One region of the Litoribrevibacter albus genome, then DNA from elsewhere that is predicted to be linked to it. Evidence: riboswitches for the same ligand, from Rfam matches in the RefSeq annotation. Region 1 holds a riboswitch; the other holds the start of a gene.
The links. Region 1 has a riboswitch for cobalamin ahead of QQL66_RS02095 (CbtB domain-containing protein). Riboswitches for the same ligand answer to the same signal wherever they lie in the genome.
Positions count from the first base shown of each region.

Region 2: linked by a shared signal. The riboswitch ahead of QQL66_RS10395 (TonB-dependent receptor domain-containing protein) and the one ahead of QQL66_RS02095 (CbtB domain-containing protein) in region 1 are both predicted to bind cobalamin.

Region 1 is NZ_BSNM01000003.1:77,999-85,835, reverse strand. It holds gene QQL66_RS02120 (cobalt-precorrin-5B (C(1))-methyltransferase) at 1-60, opposite strand, end outside; gene QQL66_RS02115 (cobyrinic acid a,c-diamide synthase CobB) at 94-1,428, opposite strand; gene cobO (cob(I)yrinic acid a,c-diamide adenosyltransferase) at 1,443-2,078, opposite strand; gene QQL66_RS02105 (AAA family ATPase) at 2,083-3,888, opposite strand; gene QQL66_RS02100 (CbtA family protein) at 3,869-4,651, opposite strand; gene QQL66_RS02095 (CbtB domain-containing protein) at 4,911-5,096, opposite strand; cobalamin riboswitch at 5,128-5,377, opposite strand; gene QQL66_RS02090 (hypothetical protein) at 5,417-5,749, opposite strand; gene QQL66_RS02085 (adenosylcobinamide-GDP ribazoletransferase) at 5,766-6,533, opposite strand; gene QQL66_RS02080 (histidine phosphatase family protein) at 6,600-7,277, opposite strand; gene cobT (nicotinate-nucleotide--dimethylbenzimidazole phosphoribosyltransferase) at 7,392-7,837, opposite strand, start outside.
Region 2 is NZ_BSNM01000014.1:40,255-48,091, forward strand. It holds gene QQL66_RS10375 (alpha/beta fold hydrolase) at 1-838, shown strand, start outside; gene QQL66_RS10380 (ATP-binding protein) at 855-3,062, opposite strand; gene QQL66_RS10385 (putative pterin-binding protein) at 3,067-3,579, opposite strand; gene QQL66_RS10390 (cysteine-rich CWC family protein) at 3,660-3,971, shown strand; cobalamin riboswitch at 4,065-4,323, shown strand; gene QQL66_RS10395 (TonB-dependent receptor domain-containing protein) at 4,425-6,320, shown strand; gene QQL66_RS10400 (hypothetical protein) at 6,465-6,719, shown strand; gene QQL66_RS10405 (SGNH/GDSL hydrolase family protein) at 6,789-7,496, shown strand; gene QQL66_RS10410 (peptidylprolyl isomerase) at 7,537-7,812, opposite strand.

The sequences.
Region 1 (7,837 bases):
TGAACCTGTGGTCAGGCCCGTGCGGAGCGGTTTGGCTTGTTCACTGCTTTCTGGCCACATGAATTAGCGTCTCAAAGGGGTTGTCTCAACAGATTATTCAGGCTTGAAGAGTTTCGCCACCGCCTCGGGGTTCGATGGGAAAAACAAATGGAGATAACTCGCCGTTAAATGCTTGCTTCGATAGATGGCTTCGCCCGGTGCCGGGTGTCGTTGACGACGGCCATGAGCAATCGGTTCATCCGTATCTGCACTGCGCGATCTATGATGAGCATGGGCTCGAATTTCTCCTTCCGGTAACGGAGCCGTTTGCATGCCCTGACACCCACGTTTGCCACGCATAGCACCATGTCCGGTAAGAATACCCAGCATAGGGTATTGCTGTTCATCCAAATCGGTCAGTGTTTCCAAACAATACAAGAAACCACCACACTCGGCCAAAATCGCTTTACCGGATTGATGAAAAGTTTGTATTTGCTCGATCATCGGCTGGTTCTGAGCCATCTTTTCAGCATGTAATTCCGGATAACCCCCGGGCAACCACAGTGCGTCAGCCTCTGGTAAAACATTAGAATGAATCGGGGAGAAGAAACTTAACTCCGCGCCCATCTCTTCCAGCAAACGTAAATTGGCATCGTAGATAAAACTGAAGGCTTCGTCTTTGGCGATGGCGATGCGCTGGCCTTTTAACAGTTCAGGCACATCAGACATTTCTGCCATATGGAAATCTACTGACGGAACACGCGCTAACAAATCAGCCAAGCCTGCCTGTTCCAACCAATCGGCACCATTGTTTAAACGTATTTCTAATTCGTCGGTTACTTCAGACGCTTGCACCAACCCCAGATGACGCTCCGGTAAGGCCACGTCTTCCGAACGTGCCAGATGCGCGAGTAGCGGAAGGTTCTCTGGCAAGGCATCTTCGATCAGTTGGCGATGACGTTCCGAGCCACAGTTGTTGGCAATTAAACCGGCGAACTGAACATCATCCCGAAAATTCACCAAGCCTGTCGCTACCGCAGCCGCAGTTTGCGCCATGCCTTTGACATCCATCACCAAGGCAATAGGGACACCAAAGCGAGCTGCTAAATCGGCGCTGGAAGGCTCACCATCGAACAGCCCCATCGCGCCTTCAATCAAAATCAGATCAGCATCACGAGCGGCTTCAAACAACTTAGTCTGACAGTAGGCTTCACCCGCCATCCACATATCCAACTGCTCAACCGGTTCACCAGACGCTTGATGAAGAATCTGCGGGTCGAGGTAATCCGGCCCGGTTTTAAAGACGCGAACCACTTTGCCTTGGCGTTTCAACATTCTCGCTAAGGCCGCTGAAACCGTGGTTTTCCCCTGCCCTGACGCAGGTGCGGCTAAAAACAGCGCTGGGCAAGATGCGGTCTCAGGTTGGTCGGCAACTAACGCTATATTCATGAGATTTGTCATGCTTAAAACTCAATCCCGGCTTGTGCTTTCACACCTAAACGGAAGGCATGTTTGTCATCTTGAATGGTTGAAATGGTGTCAGCAATTTCTTGAAGACCCGTCGCCATTGTACGACCAGTGATGATTACATTCTGATGCTTAGGGCGATTCTGCAAAGCTTTCACCGCAGGTTCTACTTCCAGGTATTTGTACTTGAACATGTAGCTCAGTTCATCAAACACCAGCATGTCGTAACTTTCGTCTTGCAGAAGTTCTTCCGCCAATGCCCAGGCTTTTTTCGCGGCTTCGATGTCCTGGGTTTTGTCTTGAGTTTCCCAGGTAAAGCCGTGACCCATTACATGCCAATCCACTAATGGATGATCTTTGAAGAATTTATACTCGCCTGTTTCACGACGGCCTTTAATAAACTGAATAACCGCGCACTTCATACCGTGTCCGGCAGATCGGGCCATAGTACCCAACGCAGAGCTGCTCTTCCCTTTGCCGTTACCACGCATCAAAATTAGTACGCCACGCTCTTCGGTAGCTTTGGCAATACGCGCATCGACCACGGCTTTCTTGGAGGCCATGCGTGTTTGGTGTTTTTCCTGATCCGTCGATGACACTTGTTCAGTAGTTTGCGTGTTTTCTTGAGACATGATCCTAGACCTTTAAAGTGTGAGAAGACGGTGAAGTGAATTCAGGCAACGAAAGATCCGTTAATTTGAAATACTCCGCAACCAAGGATTGGGCAATGTGAAGTGCTTTGCCACGTTTGACCTGACTGTCTTCAGTATCAACAACCGTAACCTGCCCAAGTAAATCCAAATCATCAAAAGCTTGGCTGGTTCGACCGTCGGTAATGAGGTACGTCTTTATGAGTAAATTCGGTATTTGTGTCACTTGTTGCTGCTGGAAAGCTTTGGCTTGTTGAAGCATCTCTCGCAGCGGCGTACCTCCTGCTGCTGGAATAGTATTCAACAAGGTAATGAGTGACTTTGGCGCACGCTTCTTCGGCAGTAACGTCTCTACTTTTTGATTACCAAAGCCCATTAAGGTCATTTGTTCACGAGCCAGATAGGCTTGATTGGCAATGGCACTGACCAAAGATTTGGCCTTGGCAAAGTTCTGATGTTGGAGAATCGACGCCGACGTATCCAACAACACCAAATGCAACACGGGCTGACTTTCTCGTTTCTTTCGAAATACCAGTTCTTTCAGCGGTATCTGGCCTGCGTTCTTAACCATAGAACCGAACCAATGAACTTTGCTATCGTCTGTTTTCGAGGCATACACACCCTTACTCCCGATGCCTTTCTGACGACCGGAACTAAGGGTTTGAGGCTTTCCCAAAGATGATTGTTTCGCAGAACGTTTCTCTGCTTTCTTATTCAAGGGATTGAGTTGCCAGGAAGCTTCCACAGTCTGTTGTTCTTGAGCCGTGGAAGACATACTGCCCCAATCCCCTTCGGAACCCTCTTTGGTTTGTTGATTCTTTGATTCCTGAGGCCGCGAAAATGGCGTTCTTGAAGGCGTATCAGAAGACTCTGGTCTTTGTGAATTAGAGTTCGGAAAATGTGGTGGATTCGATGAATTGCTACTGTTCTGACGACGATGCGCCAACACCAACTCTTCAACGGCCAGAATATCCTCTTCCGTTACCTGATCTCGCCGATGCCATGCTGCATGCGCCACAGCGGCACGATACCAAACAATGTCACCACGCATACCATCCACATGTGCCTCAACGCATTTCTCAGCGATCAAAATGCGTAACTCATCAGCACATTGCACCTGATTCAGTAGAGTTCTGGCGGTTTGAATGCTCTCGGTTAATGTGGCTTGCGCTTTTTGGTAGTCCTGAACAAACACCTCAGGGTTTCGATCAAAGGCTTCACGTAAACGCACAATCTCGACACGTTCTTCCACACTGTATTGATTGGATAACTCAACGGACAAACCAAAACGATCCAGTAGTTGAGGACGCAATTCCCCCTCATCCGGGTTCATCGTACCCAACAAAATAAACTCGGCGGAATGACTGTGGCTGACACCATCGCGCTCTACCACATTAACACCACTGGCCGAGACATCGAGCAGCAAATCCACAAGGTTATCTGACAGAAGATTTACTTCATCCACATACAAGACACCGCCATCGGCTTTGGCTAATAAACCTGGCTGAAACGACACCGATTGGTCGGCCAAGACCTTCTGTAGATCTAACGTGCCCACAAGCATTTCTTCACTGGCACCCAGCGGAAGCGTAACAAATTCATGAGGTTTATTTGCCGACGCTGGCATAACATCCGCCAGCCCACGAGCTAACGTAGATTTAGCAGACCCACGAGGGCCACTAATTAACACCCCGCCAAGAGCGGGGTTGATCGCAGCAAGAATCAAAGCAAGCTTGAAAGAAGCCTGCCCTGATACTGCGGTAAAAGGAAACTTAAGCGTTTGCGGTTTCATCCTGACCTAGGCCTTTCAGTACGTTTGGTGTCAGCACCCAACGGTTCAATACCCAAGCACTCATTACACCCATCACCAACCAAAACAGCAAGTTCGAAACTGAGGTAGTAACAATAAATTGTTGATGTAGATCCGTTAACGCAACAATCGCTGCCGGATCAGGATGAGAAAACGCCGGGCCGTCAGGATGTGGAGCAGAAACAAGATAGGGTAAGCTGATCGCAACCACACCCAGTGCTTTGAACTTCAACGGTGCATAGACCAATACCAATAACCCAATGGCTACTGCAGCTGCGGTTAGCATCCACCATGCTTGTCGGTGCTCAACCGGAGCCGCCTCAATACCAGGAATTTCAGGCGGAATACCAATGGCCGGCGCACCGAAGAACACGATGAAACCACCAATCCCCCAAGCAATCCCTTTCAAAAGATTCACACGAGTAAGACCCTGCAAAGACAACTGACTCATGACAGCCAGTAAGATTGCCGCGTAACCGATGCCCGCAAAGATATTGGCTGACATGGTGTAGGCTGTTCGCTCAATGCCATCTTCCGGAGCCCAGGCTTCTTCATCATGAGAATGGGCATGACCGGCTTCCTCACCATGATGATGGTCAGCCACAGGGGCAGGTTCTTCAGCCACTTCATAGGTTTCAGAAGCGAAGATAATAGGATTAACAACATAAACTTGAAGGAGACTGAATACAAAACTGGCAACGATGCCGACCAGCAAGGCATTTAATATGATTCGACGAAATAACATAGGTTAAAGCTCTTCCATAACGAGTATTTAGAACGCACAAAAGCCCAATCCGACCGGATCAGGTTCATTCAACTGCGAGTTTTTAGACTGTGGAAAATCAGTGGCGATGAACTAACCGCACATATGTAATAGGCTAGGCTCTAATAAACAAAGTTCTAATAGACCAAGTTCTAATAGACCAAGTTCTAATAGACCAAGCACTAGTAAACAAAGTACGAATAGGCAAAGCACCAACTAGAAAGTCACTAGTGGCAAACTTTTAATGGCAAGGAAAGGCCATCGCGTGACGAGTATCGTGCGCTGCGTTGTGCGCTGCATCCATTGGTAAGAAACCTACCGCGAATACAACCACGGCACCAAAAATAATGGCAGCGGCAGTCTGTGCTAATGATGAAACTTTAACGTGTGTTTTCGCGTGCTGAGCACTTGAAACTTGAGTGGTCATTTTCTTCTCCTGCACCCACCGTGCAATGGTTATTATAAGGACTTGTCAGGCCGGTCTCCGGGCTCTAAGAGTAGTTCAAAAATTCGAACTTTACCTGTTTATCCCTTCCCGGTTTTGATCAAACCAGTGGTTAGCTAAACAACTCTTTTACCGTTGCGGGGGCAGCGATGGAGTCAGTACTGCAATGTTCTCTCTGTACTTACCATACTTCCCGATTATCCTTCTGCATCAATCGATTAAACATGATGGACACATCAGGCACCTGAACAGCAAGCATAGTAATGTATATGACGAGTGAAAGCTAGACGCGACGGGAGACACTAAAGCTCTTCTAATCGATACCAATTACTGGCGACTTTCCCGGTGGATTGATGCATAACCACAGACAACCCCATCTCTGCGAGTCGTTCATTGAGATTGCTGGCGTATAAACGCTGTTGAAAAGCGTAATAGTCGATGGGATAGACCGTTTGAACCAAACGATGAAGGCCATTCAGGGTAAAGCAAAACCGACCATCGTCGATCATAATGTCATCAAACTCTCTATCAGGCTCGGGATCATTAAGAATACGCTGTTGAAAGTCTGGTTTTAAACTGTCCACAAACATCGAAAAGAGATGATCGATCAAAACATCACTCATGGTATCGGTCATAACAATTGGCCTGCTCTTACCCGTTCAGGCCAATGTTAACGCCAATAAAGAGCGCAAGACCAAACAACGCAGCCAACTCCACCAGCTCAATCATGGCACCAAGGGTGTCACCGGTGCAGCCTTCGATACGCTGAATCATTCGCTGTCGCCAGCCCAAGAACACAGCCAGCGACACAGTGAACAAACACAGTGCCAGGACAGGTTGCAGCACCAGCGTCACCAACGCCAATACAATTAGAATGCCCCAGGCTTTGGATGCATCCAGCTCCTGACTCAAAGCCTCACCCAAACCGCCTTCCCTCACGTATTTGGTGGTTAACAACAGTAATACAGCCGACATTCGGCCAATCACAGGCACGACCATCAGACCACACGCCAGGCTGCTGCTCAGTAAGGACTCAATCAACGCAAACTTGAGTAATAAGCAAGTGATTAACACACACACCGCGATAGGCCCACTGACCGGGTCCTTCATGATTTCCAAAGTGCGTTCCTTTGAACCAAAACCGCCCATCCAGGCATCGGCACAATCAGCGAGGCCATCCAAATGCAGAGCACCAGTTATCGCTACCCAAACAAGGAGTACAATTCCTGCAACCACTAACGAGGAAAACCAAGGCATCAGCAACGCCGCTAAGACCCACAAAAGCGCACCAATCACAGCGCCAACCAGTGGATACCACAGCACCGAGTCCGCCAAATCTTTGTTCTCGACGTTTTTAAGGTTTGGGGTAGGCAATAACGTGAAGAATTGAAGGGCAACCCAGAAAGATTTTAGGTTCATATCTGTCCTTTTCGTTTTAATTCCATAGGATGGTTCAAAGGTAAGAAAGAGCGTTCAGCAAGCGTTTCATCCAGCTTTGTTATGAAACTCCATCATCGGATGATACTGCTCATTCTCTTTGCCATCAGATGCTTTCTCATTAGATACAGCCTCATTAGATACTGCCTTATTAGACACTTTCTCATCAAAGAACACAGAGAAGCGAGTTAAACAACCATAGGGCACATTCATCTTAGAGACCGATGTCATTGGAATCGATAGCAGCTCGGACAGAAGCACGCGCATGATTCCGCCGTGATTCACCAATAAAATACGTTTTCCCCGATGGCGTTGTAAGATCTCAGCCCAAGCCGCCATCACCCGATCCGTCATTTGTGCAACAGATTCCCCGCCATGCGGGTTACTCTCAGGGTCGGAATAAAAGGCTTTAACGTTATCAGCTTCCGCCTTCCATACATCCCTAAAGGTCAAACCTTCCCAGCGGCCAAAGTTAATTTCCCTAAAACCGGAGTTGATCTCGAAAGGTCGCATCAGATCTTCTGCCAACGCCATCGCGTATCGCCGACACCGTTGCTTGGGGGACGTAATGATCACATCCCAATCGGACACAACGGAAACGACAGCCTTATTCATGGTTTCCCAACCGTCTTTACTTAACGGACTATCAATGATGCCCCGATAAATCGATTGGGCACCCTCACATTCGCCATGTCTCAAGAGATCAACTCTTGTGGTTTGCGTCATAAGCTAACCTCCACATTCCATAGCTTAGAAGGAATTCGTCGATTTGAGATATTCACAGCACGTCCTTAGTGTGTACAAGTACAAAGCAATCAGTACAGAATGACGAAAGAATCATTAATCGTCTGAGTTACTAACCCCCGCCGACTCAAAGGTTGCCATAGAGGAATGGAGTGAACAGGCTAATCTAAGCAACGGTAGGGCCACAGCCGCTCCACTGGCTTCGCCCAAACGCATTCCCAGGTTTAACAAAGGTTTGGCATCCAATGCCTGCAATACTTTTTGATGCCCGGACTCTTCTGACTGATGAGCAAAGATCAACCAAGGTCTGAGCTTTTCATTGATGCTAAGCGCCGCTAATGCAGCAACGGAACAGATAAACCCATCCACCAAAACAGTCACACCTAATTGTCCACAACGGAGATAGGCACCGGTTAGCGCAACAATTTCCAAGCCACCAACGGCTTGTAGCGCTAATACCGGATCACTGATTGAATCCTGATGAAGCGCTAACGCCCGCATTACAGCCTGTTGTTTGATGGTTAATCCCTTATCATCGACGC
Region 2 (7,837 bases), on a different contig from region 1:
ACGTAGCCTGGTTAAGTATTTACGCGCCAGAGGGTTTGAGTTGTACCTTGTGGATTGGGGAAGACCAGGTTGGAGACAAAACCACTTTTCCATCGAAACCTATATTGCTGACTTGATGCCTGAGATGATGGCAAAAGTTCGTGAACACAGCGGTAAGCAGACGCTTTCGTTACATGGTTGGAGCTTTGGTGGCATGTTCAGTGCGGCGTACTCAGCACTGGATAAGGACATCAAGAACGTGGCCTTGATCGGTGCGCCGTGTGATTACCATGCTAATGGTGAATTAGGTGTCCAGTATCAACGTATTTCACGCAATCTACGCTGGTTAGAAAAACGAACTGGCTGGCGAGTACATAACACCAAACAGCGCTGGTGGCGTTCACCGGGTTGGGCGAATTCAATGGCATTTAAGCTGACTAATCCTGTGGGTAGTATTCAGGGGTATCTGGATTTGTTAAAGAATTTGCATGACGAAGAGTACATCATCTCGCATGCCACCAATGGTGCTTTCTTGGATGATATGGTGGCGTATCCCGGTGCGGTTATTCAGGATGTTATTCAGTTCCTATGGACCGACAACATCATGGCGAAAGGTGAGTTACCACTACGCAATCTTCGTGTGAACTACAGTGATGTTAGAGCGAATCTTTGTTTAATTACAGGAAAGCATGATCCGATTGTAACAACCGATTGTGGTTTAAAACTCTTTGATCACGCATCCAGTGAAGACACCTTCCACCAGGAAGTGAAAGGCGGTCACATGGGGATTCTTTCCGGCAGCAAATCTACCACTGAGATTTGGCCGCAAGTTGCTGATTGGTTAATTGAGCGATCTTAACAATCTCATTTTCTGACTAGGTTAGAAACGTCTTCAGCGTTTCGATCAGCTCGTCAGGTTTAAACGGTTTGGGCAGGTGGCTGTCCATTCCGATTTCTCTATACCGTTTGATGTCTTCACTCATCACGTTAGCCGTTAGCGCAATGATCGGCGTTTTTTGGTTAAGCCCGCTTTGACGAATCAGCTCTGTGGCTTTCATACCATCCATTTCTGGCATTTGGATGTCCATCAATATCAAATCAAATACTTCTGTATTCGCTTTATCGACGGCAATGGCTCCGTTGTCTGAGGTTGTTACTTGGACGCCAAAAATGCTCAGCATTTCTAACGCGATCAGTTGGTTGATAGCACTGTCTTCCACCAATAATACATGTTTCCCATGGAAGTCTTGCTGTGTTAATTGTGAAGAGGCACTGGATTTTTGCCCTTGTTCATCTGCCAACGCATTTACAATTCGAATAGTGTTTAGGGGCGCTTCGATCCCAACAAATGGTTGGGTAAAGTGATCATGCAATTCAAGTAATTGGTCCGGGTAGCCAACGATGTAGATGGTTTTATCTTTGTGCTTGTTCAGGAGTGAGGACACATCATTGATGGTACTTGCTTCCATTTCAGGGGGGAGTTCAATCAACAAGGAGTCAGATATTTCAGCAGGAAAGCAGTTAATACCGCATGCTTGAAGCATGTGTTCTAACTCTGGGGTGGCTGATTTCTCTGATTCACTTAGATCGCCTGTATTCGTTATCTTGATTGAATTCGCAAAGGGAACACTACAAGCAGGGTGAGCAAGCTTGATCCAGTGTACTTTTTTCTTTCTGGCAACATTGGTTGATTCAGTGATCGTCTTAGTCACTTGATCCTGAGATTGAACGGGTAAGATGACACTGAAGGCGGTTCCTACATCTCGTTCTGTTCTGATATGAACCTCGCCCCCCATAAGCTCTGTTAAGCTTTTTACAATGGAAAGGCCAAGACCTGTTCCTCCAAACCTTCTTGTAGTGGAGGCATCCGCTTGGGTGAATTCTTCGAAGAGATTTGCGGCAATTTCGTCGGGAATGCCAATGCCGGTATCTGACACTTCCATTTCCAGAAAGCCTGTTGAGTTGTAAGTGACCTTAAGTTGGATATAGCCTTCACTAGTAAACTTGATGGCGTTGGATATTAAGTTAGTTAAGATTTGTTGGAGTCTGGCTGGATCACCTTGGATATAAGCAGGTACATTGGGTTCAATCAAAATGTAGAAATTCAGATTCTTGTCTCGGGCATTCGTCCCCATGGTTGCTGAAAGTCTCTCAAATACATCGGCCAGATCTACCTGCGCAATCTCTAATTCAAATTTTCCGGATTCAATTTTACTGACATCCAAAATATCGTTGATGACATGAAGTAGGGCGTCACTGGAGAGAATCACCTTTTCTAAATAGCCTTGAACTTCAGGGGTGTCTGCCTTGTGACGGGCAAGGTTGGTCAGACCTATGATGCCGTTTAACGGTGTCCTGATTTCATGTGACATGTTTGATAAGAAACGGCTCTTGGCTCTGGTGGACTCTTCTGCTGCATTTCGAGCAATGGTCAACTCATCTTTTTGTTTCTCTAAGGCATGACTCATTCTACGTTGAATGATCAGTTGTCTTGAAATGACGATCAGTACAATAAGGGATATTGCTCCAATAAAACCGAGCAGAAATATTTGATTAGAGAGGCTTTTATTCCAATAGTTATGCATCATTAAGCTTTGTTCTTGGGACGCGTGGATTACCTGCCTGCTGTAACGGTTCCAATGCTGATAGGCTTTGTTCAGGTGGGAATCAAACTCTTTAGCATTGAGTAGGTCATGCTCGTGCTTGGGAGCAAAGAAACTAAGTTGATCAAGGTATTCCTGAAATTCTATGAGCTTGGATATGTCACCATGTTGGTGATGAAATTTCCGTGTTACATCACTTTTAAGATCATTGTTGATACTGCCTTTAATGACTTTCAGTTGCCTATTGAGATTTTTAAAGTTTTTCTTGTTGGGGGTTGTGAGATATCGCTGACTGGCTAATTGTAATGACATCAACTTGGTTTTGACCCCAAGGTTGTTACTGATGATGGCCAGAAACGGGCCGTCGTTTAATTCCTCAAACTTCTGAAGTTGATGGATGGAAAACAGCACGGAACCAAGTAAAACAACGGCAAGGACTATGATATTAACTACGAGCAGTAGCTGTTTTGTATTACTCACTGCTCTATTTCACCTCAATGGCTTTGATTTGCCATACCGACTTATTGTAGTAGAGGTCGTTTCTGATCTCGGGGAAGTCAGAAAAAGGGAAGACCACATACAGAGGCCCACGATCAGAAAGCGTGAGTTGTTTTCCGTTTTCTGAGTCAGCAAGAATGACGCCGTACTTATCCAAATCATCAACACTGATTTCGGCCAGATAGTCATCCCAGGCGATCACAACAACAGTGCGACCTTTACTGCCTAGCAGTGTCAGTAAATCAGTAAACAGTGGGCCGCTATAAGTGACTGGAACTTCTGTGATATGACTGCTCGTGGTGATGCTTTTACGAGGAAGGTTATTGATCACATCACGGTCAATGATTGCCATGTCGTCCGCATTTGTGACAGTAATCGCTCCACTTACTTCCACAATGATATCGTCGGTGGGGTTCGACAAATCTGCATAGATGTAGGGATTTGGAAAGAAAAATAGCGGAAGGAAAGAAAACAGAAATCTAATGTGTTTAGGTGTCATACAGTCCACTCTCAACTCTTTTGTTAGATCGAGTATAGACCTAAAATGGTTAGAATGACGGCTTGGAATGTTGGTGGTCTATGACTCACTCCTCAAAAGAACAAACAATTGATCCTTCAATTTGTCCATTATGTGGTAAATCGAACCAGTGTCAGATGGCTGCTCCGCTATCTAAAGCAGGGAAATCTAAAGCTGGAAAGTCTGAAGAGATCAAAGCTAAAAACAATAACTGTGAAGACAATAACCCAGCTGATAGCAATCTTGAGTCAACCACACCTTGTTGGTGTGTCTCTGAGAGCTTTCCTGAAAATTACCAAGAGCAGTTAGCTGAGCGAGACATAGATACTCGATGCATTTGCCCAGGTTGTTTAGCTCAACTATCCCGCCGTTAAAACGACGCTTATCAATAATCCTCCCTTAACACTTGAAGTTACCTGGTGTCATCAGGATAATCGCGCCTCGCTTTAGGTAGGCGTGCCTTATTTTATTGCTCACAATTTTGATGTCAGTAACTAAGAGCGTGTCTTTAAACGGGAAGTTGCGTGCTTGTGTTATCACGTTTGATGAATACATCAGATGATATTTCACGAAATTCCAACGCTGCCCCCGCAACGGTAATGGAGTTAAGTTCAGCAATTAGCCACTGTGTTTAAGTTTTTAGAACATGCATGGGAAGGCGCTGAATGTAGATGGACAACTATCTTACTCCTAAGCCCGGAGACCGGCCTGAAAGCATTTACTCATGACGCAATGCGCTTTTCATTTTGATCATGATTTTTCATTTCAATGAAGAGGCTTGTGTGTTTTCACTGATACGTGCGGTGGGCACGTTAGGCGGTAGGATAATGATATTTAAATCTAGGCTTTCTCAAGTATTAGTTTCTAAAACGTTCGTTTCTTCAACCAATAAATCTCCGGCAATCGCATCGATGTTCGCTGCGGCTATGTTGATGCATCCAAACGTCCATGGTCAGTCGATAGAAAATTCTCAACCCAACACTATGGTCGTCACAGCTAACCGTACAGCCGTGTCTGTCGATGAGACGTTGTCGTCCGTTACTATCATCACACGAGAAGATATTGAACGTTCTCAAGCGCGTTCTACTGAAGAGCTGTTGCGTGATTTTGCCAATGTTACGATCAAAAACACTGGAGGACGTGGGAAGCAAAGTTCGTTGTTTCTTCGTGGCACTGCATCAACTCATACGTTGTTTTTGATTGATGGTGTAAAAGTAGGCTCTGCAAATAATGGTGCGACGGCATTTCAAAATATCCCTGTGGATCAGATTGAACGAATAGAGGTGGTGAAAGGGCCAAGATCCAGTCTCTATGGCTCAGAAGCTGCGGGCGGTGTGATCCAGATCTTTACTCGTAAGCAAAGCCAATCCGGATTTAGCCCGTTTATTCGCGTGGGGGCAGGATCGGATGATACACAAGAGGTGGCATTAGGTTTTGGTGTTCGTAACGATTCTGCTTCCCTGAATGCTACCTATAGTTATGAAGGCACCGATGGTATTGATGCTTACAAGCACTACGAAAGTGATGATGACGCGTTTGAAAATTCATCGTTAACGGTCAATTCAGACATTAAGCTGTCTGGTAAGACGAACCTGACATTCAATTATTTGCAGTCTCATACTCAAAATGAATTTGATGATTCATTTGGTTTCTATCCGAATCAGCAAAATAAAGATACTTTACGTGTACTGGGATTTGGCTTGAACAACGACATGACTCAATGGTGGTCATCGAGCATTCAGCTTGGCCGTAGTTGGGAAAAGTCACATACCTTTGCTAACTTCAAAAGGCTGTCGTCCTTCGAAACTAGACGGGATTCATTTTCCTGGATCAATGAATTTACGCCATCGGATGACGTGAGTGTTGTTGTGGGGTACGACTTCCAGGATGATCACTCAGACACCACCTCGAACTTTATTCAAAATGAGCGCAATAATCATGGTGTATTTACTCAAGTACAAATGCATGTTTCAGGGCATGATTTGGAGCTGAACCATAGATATGATGATAACGAGCAGTTTGGGTCTGAGCACACAGGTTCATTAGGCTGGGGCTACAGCTTCGAAAACGAGACTCGATTAAAGGCGTCTTATGGCACGGCTTTTGTCGCTCCGTCATTTAATTATCTATACCATCCAGGCTTTGGTTTCTGCTGTTCAGGAAACCCAGACTTAAAGCCCGAGAAATCGGATACGCTCGAACTGGGCATCAATGGCGTTTTAGAATCGGTTAACTGGTCGATCACCTGGTTCCGCACTCGCATTCAGGATTTGATCGTCTCCGAAGAGCCTTTCTATATTCCTGAGAACGTGAATCAGGCGAGAATTCAGGGGATGGAGTTTTCTGCCAATACGCGTTTTTTTGATTGGGTTATTCGCGGTGATTTATCTTTGCTAAGCGCAAAGAGTCGCAACGGCGTATATAAGGGGAATCGATTAATTAACCGTCCGACGCAAACTTTGTCGATTATGATGGATCGTGATTTTGGCCGTTTCTCTGCCGGTGCTTCTTTTGTAGCTGAAAATGAATCCTATGTGGATCAGGCAAATACGGTTGAGTTACCCGGCTATGCTACCGTCGATCTTCGTGTTGGCTACGAGGTGATTGATGGATTGAAGTGGCAGGCCAAGATCGAAAACCTCTTTGAAAAGGAGTATGAGGTGAGCCGTGGCTACAATCAGCCAGAGCTAACCTATCTGGTTTCAGTGACTTATCAGCCATAGTGGTATCGACTTTTCATTCTTTGATCGATCTCACCAACAAAAGCCGCTCGTAACAGAGCGGCTTTTTAGTTTTTATCATCTAATCGATTCTCTATAATGCGACACTTCTTTTCCCGTTCTTTTGTCAGTTGATAAGGATCTTGTATGAATCTCATGACTATTGCCCTAGGTGCAGTGTGTTGGTTAATCGCTCTGGTGTTTGGGTATCGTAGCGTTAAATACAAAGAGACGGACGGACGTCTTAAAGTTATGAGAGCCACATTAGGCGAAAAGCGCGGCGTGTTGTTCTTTCGTTTTACCTATGTAGCTATGCCGCTTTTCATTGGCTCGATCATCATTGCAGCCGGTTTTCAGGGGTTGACCATCGTTGAGTTTTTCATGGGATCACAACAATCATAGAGTAGATTAGCTGTCTTACTGACACTGTCTTAATGACGCCGTCTAAATGCCAGATAAGGGTGATGCAGGATGCTAAATACACTTTCGACCTTACTTCTCTTACCTATTCTATTACCTCAAGGGATCTACGTTCGTCTCACTACTCCAAAGCTTCCGGAAGCAAAAGGGGAGCGATCAGGTGTGTTGGGGCAGGGCAACCCATTGAGTGTTCTGATTTTGGGGGATTCTGCCGCAGCCGGTGTCGGGGTTGATTGTCAGTCTCAGGCTTTGTCAGGGCAGCTAATTGAGCGCTTAAAAGCTCATTATCAGATTGAATGGCGATTAGAAGCCAAGACGGGTGATAAAACGTTAGACGTTATAGAACGATTAGAAACGCTTGATGCGTTTGAGGTCGATGTGGTGATTACCTCGATAGGGGTGAATGATGTCACCAGCAGTGTTTCACCTAATGATTGGTATCACCAGCAACAGCGAATGATCGATCTTTTAAAGGATAAGTTTTCAGTCGGTTCTGTGTTGATGACGCCTGTCCCACCCATGCATATGTTTCCGGCATTACCACAGCCGTTAAGGTGGTGTTTGGGGTTGAGAGCAAGAGAATTGAATGCTCATTTGAAGAAGCTCATTCATGCGAATGAGAACTGTAGCTTGATTGAACCCGGATTTGAGTTAGACCATTCACTGATGGCCAGTGATGGGTTTCATCCTGGTCCTAAACTCTATGAACAATGGGCTGAAGCTTTAACGCAGCATATCTATCGTTTTCAGCCCAAGTAAGTTTGTGGAGTTAACTCACTCCACGTAACGAGTTGATGTGCTAATTACGGTAAAGCGTTTGAATTAAGTGAAAGCCAAATTGGGTTTTTACAGGCCCATGAATTTCCAGGATGGGTTTCTTGAACACCACTTGGTCAAAGGCTTTAACCATTTGACCAGGGCGGAATTCGCCTAGATCACCACCTTTTTTTCCTGATGGACATTGCGAGTATTTTTTCGCGAGCTTGGCGAAATCCTCACCTTGTTGGATACGTTTTTTGAGCTTTTCTGCTTCCGCAGCGGTCTTCACTAGAATATGTCTTGCACAGGCGATCATTGATTTATCTCAACTATTGTTCACT